DNA from 3 places in the Mesorhizobium sp. WSM2561 genome. Region 2 is predicted to be linked to each of the others. Evidence: predicted binding sites of a transcription regulator. Region 2 holds the regulator's gene; each other region holds the start of a gene.
What was found. The regulator LexA, encoded in region 2, represses DNA repair genes until DNA is damaged. The targets are predictions, from matches to a motif close to TGTTCNNNNTGTGTTCNG.
Positions count from the first base shown of each region.

Region 1 (2,271 bases), on a different contig from region 2:
CCGCGACGACCGGCCCGGCGAGCGGCCCGCGCCCGGCCTCGTCCATTCCCGCCACCGGCCACAGGCCCTCGGCCATCGCCTTCGTCTCGAAGGAGAAATCGGGTCTCTCAACGATTTCGAAGAGAAGCGGAGAATCAGAACGCGCGCGAGCCATGTTGCGGCGAGGTTCGCATCGGCTCCGATTCTCCGCAACCCCCTCCGGGTCGGGTGAGGCACCGGACCCGGAGGGCACCGTCTGCAAGCCCGGGGACAGGACAGGCCGGACGGGATTTTTTTCGTCTGCCGTCGGCGTCGGCGGCAGACGATGTCTTCACAGCAGCATCAGTTGCTCGGTTGCCTTGGCTGCGGCGACGAACTGGTCGGTCCTGAGCGACCGCCGCTCGGCGTTGAGGCCAAGCCGTTTGGCGGCGATCTCGAAGCGCCGGCCGATCTGCCAGGCATAGGGGCCGGAGCCTTTCATGCGCTTGCCCCATTCCGAATCGTAATCCTTGCCGTCGCGCATCGAGCGGATCAGCGACATGACGTGACGGTAGCGGTCCGGATAATGACGCAGCAGCCAATCCTTGAAGATCGGCGCGACCTCCAGTGGCAGGCGCAGCAGGACGTAGCCGGCCTCGCGCGCTCCTGCCGCGCGTGCCGAATCGAGGATCCGTTCCATCTCCTGATCGGTCAGGCCGGGGATGATCGGAGCGACCATGACCGAGGCCGGAATGCCGGCATCCGAAAGCTGCCTGATCGCCTCCAGTCGCTTGGTCGGCGTCGACGCGCGCGGCTCCATCGTTCTGGCCAGCATGCGGTCGAGCGTCGTCACCGACAGCGCCACCTTGGCCAGCCCGCGTTCGGCCATGCGCGACAGAATGTCGATGTCGCGCGTCACCAGCGCGGATTTGGTGACGATGCCGACCGGGTGGCCGCGCGCCTCCAGCACTTCGAGGATCTCGCGCATGATCCGGTACTGCTTCTCGATCGGCTGATAGGGATCGGTGTTGGTGCCGATGGCGATGGTGCGCGGCTGGTAGCCGTCCTTCGACAATTCCTTGTCGAGCAGCCGCGCCGCATCCGGCTTGGCGAACAGCTTCGATTCGAAATCCAGTCCCGGCGACAGGCCCATGAAGCTGTGCGTCGGCCGCGCGAAGCAATAGACGCAGCCATGTTCACAGCCGCGATACGGGTTGATCGAGCGGTCGAAGGAAATGTCGGGCGATTCGTTGCGGGTGACGATGGTGCGCGGCTTCTCGACCTGCACCTCGGTCTTGAACGGCGGCAGCTCCTCAAGCGAATTCCAGCCATCGTCGAACACATGCCTGCTGACCGGTTCGAACCGGCCGGATGGGTTGATGCCGGCGGACCGGCCGCGATTGCGCTCCGGACGGATACGGACGCCACTCTGCTCGATCATTGCATTGGCCATCTCGGCTCTTCCAGCCCCGAAGGCAGCAATGTCGGCACGCACGATCTGTTCCATTTTCGCCCTCTCCCAGGGACTGTCGGCTGGCTGTCGAATCGCTCTGTTCATGAAAATAATCCTATTTTATCCGTCGGAACAAAGCAAGAACATTTTTATGGGGCGACGCAAAAACTGGCGCTGCGCCCGGCTTTCCGCTATTCGGCTAACGATGCTCAGCGTTCTCATCCAGACCCTGAATGACGAGGAAAGACTTGCCCGCACGCTCGCTTCGCTGATCGGCGGCGCGGTCGAGGGCGTGGTGCGCGACGTCATCATCTGCGACACCGGCTCGACCGACCAGACGCACCGCGTTGCCGAACATGCTGGCTGCCTTTATGTGGCGAGCGGCGGCATCGCTGCCGGCATCAGGCAGGCCAAGGGCGACTGGCTGCTGCTGCTGGAGCCGGGCGCGCGGTTGGGCGAGGGCTGGATCGACGAGGTCGTCGCCCACACCGCCAGGCAAACCATGCCGGCGCGATTCTCGCGGGCCCGCGGTAGCCGCGTCCCGTTCCTGTCGCGGGTGTTTTCGGGAAGCCGGGCACTGGCCGAAGGGCTGGTGATCAGCAAGCGTCAGGCCGCGGCCTTATCGAAAAACGCCCGCAGCGCCGAGGCCATCGCCCGCGGCCTTGCGACCAAGAGGCTCGACGCCGAAATCTGGGTGGCGCCGGTGAAGTGATGGTCGTCTCTTTGCCGGCAAGCGGGCGAGGGACGGTCGCGTCGTTTGCTGCGGTAATTCTCCGCCGAGGTCGTCTTCTACGAGACCGCAGTTTATCCGGGGTTAGGCGGGGTGATGTGACGCTTGTATCGGGTTGCCGACCTCTGTG
Region 1 is NZ_AZUX01000005.1:90,910-93,180, forward strand. It holds gene M727_RS0108370 (ribonuclease HII) at 1-154, opposite strand, end outside; gene M727_RS0108375 (PA0069 family radical SAM protein) at 311-1,465, opposite strand; gene M727_RS0108380 (glycosyltransferase) at 1,617-2,123, shown strand.
Region 1: M727_RS0108375 (PA0069 family radical SAM protein) is a predicted target of LexA. The motif match lies at 1,540-1,557, and genes of this name have one in related genera.

Region 2 (2,271 bases):
CCGCGACAGCGACGGTCACCGGCCGCTTTCGTCACGCGCAAGCTCGTCGCTGGGGCAGGCACCATCGCAATGACCTCCATCATTGCCGGCAGCGCCACCGCGCTCTTCGCCATCTGGCACTTCCAGCGCGTCTCGCCGCTCAGCCTGTTCGCCAATCTGGCCGTCATGCCGATCGTCACGATCGTCATGTTCCTGGCCGTCCTCAGCGCCTTGGCAATGCCTTTCGGCCTCGACGGCCCTTTCCTCTACATGATGGGCAAGGGCCTGACGGCGATGATTGCAATTTCGGGATGGATCTCGGAGCGTTCGCCGGTCGATGCAGTCGGCCTGATTTCGTTGCAATCGGTTCTGCTGGTGACGGTCGCCTTGGTCATCGCCACGATGGCGACGACGTGGCTGCGGCTTGCGGCACTTCCCTTTGCGCTCGCCGGCCTGCTGACGATTTCCGAGACGCGCACCCCCGACGTGCTGATCTCGGAGGATGCGCATCTGGTGGCGCTGCCGATCGGCGGCGGCGAACTTGCCGTCAACCGGGTGCGTTCGAACGAATTCACCACCGACAACTGGAAACATGCGCTGGTTTCAACAACGATCGTCGAGCCGGAGACATTCGAAAAAGGAGATGTGCGGTTCGACATCGCCGATCCGGCCGACCTGCCGCCGGGAGCGCCTTTCACCTGCACTGCCGGCCTGTGCCTGGCCCGGCATCCGTCCGGCGCGCTCATCGCGCTCGCCGACAACCGTAAAACCGCGCGGCCGGCCTGTGCCTTTGCGGATTTGATCGTCATCGACGATGCCACAGCCTATTACAAACCCTGCCGCAACCCGCTGGTTCTCGTCGTCACCAAACGGCAGCTCGCTCGCATGGGCAGTGCCGCCGTCTTCTTCGATCCGCTATCGGCGACGACGCGCGCAGAAATCCGTTTTGCCGTCAGACAGCCATATAGGCCTTGGCATGAGCAGCGGCGGTTTTCGCGCGAGGCGAGGGGCCTGCCGCCGTACCTCAGGGCCGAGAAACCCAAGAAGCCTGCCGTTCAGTAACGCCGGATCAGTCCGACGAGCTTGCCCTGCACCTTGACCCGGTCCGGCCCGAAGATGCGCGTCTCGTAGGCCGGATTGGCGGCTTCCAGTGCGATCGAGGCACCTTTGCGGCGGAATCGTTTCAGCGTCGCTTCCTCCTCGTCGACCAGAGCGACAATGATCTCGCCAGGCTGGGCGGTGTCGGCGTTGCGGATGATGACCGTGTCGCCGTCGAAGATGCCGGCCTCGATCATCGAATCGCCCTTGACCTCCAGCGCGTAGTGCGTGCCGCCGGTGATCATGTCCGGTGGCACCGAGATCGAATGCGTCTGGTGCTGGATGGCGTCGATCGGCACACCGGCAGCGATGCGGCCCATCACCGGTATGGAGACGGTGGCAACGACGTCGTCGTCATTGCCGGCCGCACGCATGCGCGAAGGCGCCGGCTTGATCTGGCGTCCGAGGCCGCCCTGTCCAAGCCCGCCCTGGCCAAGGCTGCCTTGAATGACGCTCGGCGAGAATTTGCGCGCCGCATTGAGGCCCGGCGCGATCGAATCGGGCAGGCGCAGCACCTCCAGCGCGCGGGCGCGGTTGGGCAGGCGGCGAATGAAACCGCGTTCCTCCAGCGCCGTGATCAGCCGGTGGATCCCCGATTTGGAGGCGAGGTCGAGCGCTTCCTTCATCTCGTCGAACGAGGGCGGAATGCCGCTTTCCTTCAGCCGCTCGTGGATGAACATCAGCAGTTCATGTTGTTTGCGTGTCAGCATCGCGACCCCCAACAGAATCAGAAAAACAAACCCAGAACAAACACTATCTGTTCCAGTTGTGTTCCGCAACCATTTAAAGTTTAATGAATGTGTTGACGTTTTGTTCAGCGTAGCATCAGCACGCTGCAGGCGGCGCCCGCTGCGGTTGCGGGAGCGAATGGCTCGCGCACGACCAGTCCGTTGGCGTCGGCCAGCATTCTGAGCATCGAGGAATCCTGGATACTGAACGGCGTTGCCTCAAGCGTGCCGGCTTCTTCCTTCACCACCGCGCGTACATAGTCCTGCCGGAGATCGTTGGCCGGCATGGCGGCGCCGAGCCGCGCCTGACGCATGTCCTGGCGGAAGGCGCGGCCGCCGAGCCGCGCCAGCAGCGGCTTCAGAAAGAGCTGCGTGCAGACCAGGCTGGCCACCGGATTGCCGGGCAGGCCGATGCAGCGGATGGCGCCCAGCCGCCCGAACATCAGTGGCTTGCCGGGCCGCATGG
Region 2 is NZ_AZUX01000003.1:200,786-203,056, reverse strand. It holds gene M727_RS0105880 (ComEC/Rec2 family competence protein) at 1-1,041, shown strand, start outside; gene lexA (transcriptional repressor LexA) at 1,035-1,787, opposite strand; gene glp (gephyrin-like molybdotransferase Glp) at 1,892-2,271, opposite strand, start outside.

Region 3 (2,271 bases), on a different contig from region 2:
GACCGGGGAGGTTGTAAGGGCAAGCAGCCCATCCGATCCGCCGGAGATCCGCCATGCCTCTGAAAATCGCCGTCCAGATGGACCACATCTCCACCGTCTCGATTGCCGGCGACACGTCGTTTGCGCTGTCGCTGGAAGCGCAGCGGCGCGGCCACCAGCTGTTCCATTATACGCCCGACCGGCTGTCGCTGCGCGACGGCAAGGTGTTTGCCGGCGTCGAGGAAATGCAGGTCCGCGACGAGAAGGGCAATCACTATTCGCTCGGCGAGAAAGTGCGCACCGACCTGTCGGAGATGGACGTCGTCCTGCTCAGGCAGGACCCGCCGTTCGACATGAACTACATCACCACGACGCATATGCTCGAGTGCATCCATCCCAGGACGCTGGTGGTCAACGACCCGGCCTGGGTGCGCAACAGCCCGGAAAAGATCTTCGTCACCGAGTTTCCCGACCTGATGCCGGAAACGCTGATCACCAAGGACAGCCAGGAGGTTGCCGCCTTCCGCAAGGAGTTCGGCGACATCATCGTCAAGCCGCTCTACGGCAATGGCGGCGCCGGCATCTTCCACCTGCATGAGGCCGATCGCAACCTCGCCTCGCTGCTCGAAATGTTCGGCCAGATGTTCCGCGAGCCCTACATCGTGCAGCGCTATCTGAAGGAGGTGCGAGCCGGCGACAAGCGCATCATCCTGATCGACGGCGAGCCGGTCGGCGCCATCAACCGGGTGCCGGCCGAGCATGATTCGCGCTCCAACATGCATGTCGGCGGCCGCGCCGAAAAAACCGAACTGACGGAGCGCGAACGCGAGATCTGCGCCCGCATCGGCCCGTCGCTGAAAGAGCGCGGCTTCATCCTCGTCGGCATCGACGTGATCGGCGACTACATGACCGAGATCAACGTGACGTCGCCGACCGGCGTGCGCGAGGTAAAACGCTTCGGCGGCGCCGATATCGCCAGCCTGTTCTGGGATGCGGTCGAGGACAAACCCAAGTAGCACCCATGCTTGCCGGAACAGCGGTTTTCCGATCCGTAGCCGATGCGACGCCATCAAGGCACCACGTTCGATTGTTCCCGTAATGTTCTTGCCTTTGCCCAAAATCTGTGGTTGTCTCAGATGACGCCGTTCGCGGCATGATCGCATGGGCTTCGGGCGAGCCCATGTCCGGGGGCAGAAAAATGGTTGCGCGGGTCCGCACGGTCGCTTTCCAGGGCATCGAGGCCGTGCCGGTCGACGTGCAGGTGATGATCGCGCCCGGCAAGGTTAACATGCACATCGTCGGCCTCGGCGACAAGGCGGTGGCCGAAAGCCGGGAGCGAGTGCAGGCGGCGCTGCACGCATCGGGCCTGTCGATGCCGTCGAAGAAGGTCACCGTCAATCTGGCGCCCGCCGATCTGCCCAAGGAAGGCAGCCATTACGATTTGCCGATCGCGCTTGGCCTGATGGCGGCGCTTGGCGCCATTCCAGGCGACATGCTGGCCGGCTATGTCGTGCTTGGCGAACTGTCGCTCGACGGCACCATCGCCGCGGTGGCCGGCGCGCTGCCGGCGGCGATCGGCGCCAATGCCGAAGGCAAGGGCCTGATCTGTCCTTTCGCCTGCGGCCCGGAAGCGGCGTGGGCCGGCAAGGATTTCGACATCCTGGCGCCGCGCAGCCTGATCGCCATCGCCAATCATTTTCGCGGCACGCAGGTGCTGTCGCGGCCGGAGGCAGGAATCCATGCCTCGGCGCGCGACCTGCCGGATCTTGCCGACATCAAGGGCCAGGAGACCGCCAAGCGGGCACTCGAAGTGGCGGCGGCCGGCGGCCATAACATGTTGATGATCGGTCCGCCAGGATCGGGAAAATCGATGCTGGCGCAGCGGCTGCCGTCGATCCTGCCGCCGCTGGCGCCGAGGGAATTGCTCGAAGTCTCGATGATCGCCTCGGTGGCCGGCGAGCTTGGTGAAGGCAAGCTGACCGACCGGCGGCCGTTCCGCGCGCCGCACCATTCGGCCTCGATGGCGGCGCTGGTCGGCGGCGGCCTGCGCGTGCGGCCGGGCGAGGCCTCGCTGGCCCACCACGGCGTGCTGTTCCTCGACGAGTTTCCCGAATTCTCGCCGCAGGCGCTCGACGCGCTGCGCCAGCCGCTGGAGACCGGCGACTGCATGATCGCCCGCGCCAATCATCGCGTCACCTATCCGGCGCGCATCCAGCTGGTCGCGGCGATGAACCCGTGCCGCTGCGGCATGGCTGGCGAGCCGGGCTATCGCTGCCTGCGCGGCGACCGTTG
Region 3 is NZ_AZUX01000030.1:36,633-38,903, forward strand. It holds gene gshB (glutathione synthase) at 54-995, shown strand; gene M727_RS0123540 (YifB family Mg chelatase-like AAA ATPase) at 1,178-2,271, shown strand, end outside.
Region 3: M727_RS0123540 (YifB family Mg chelatase-like AAA ATPase) is a predicted target of LexA. The motif match lies at 1,068-1,085, and genes of this name have one in related genera.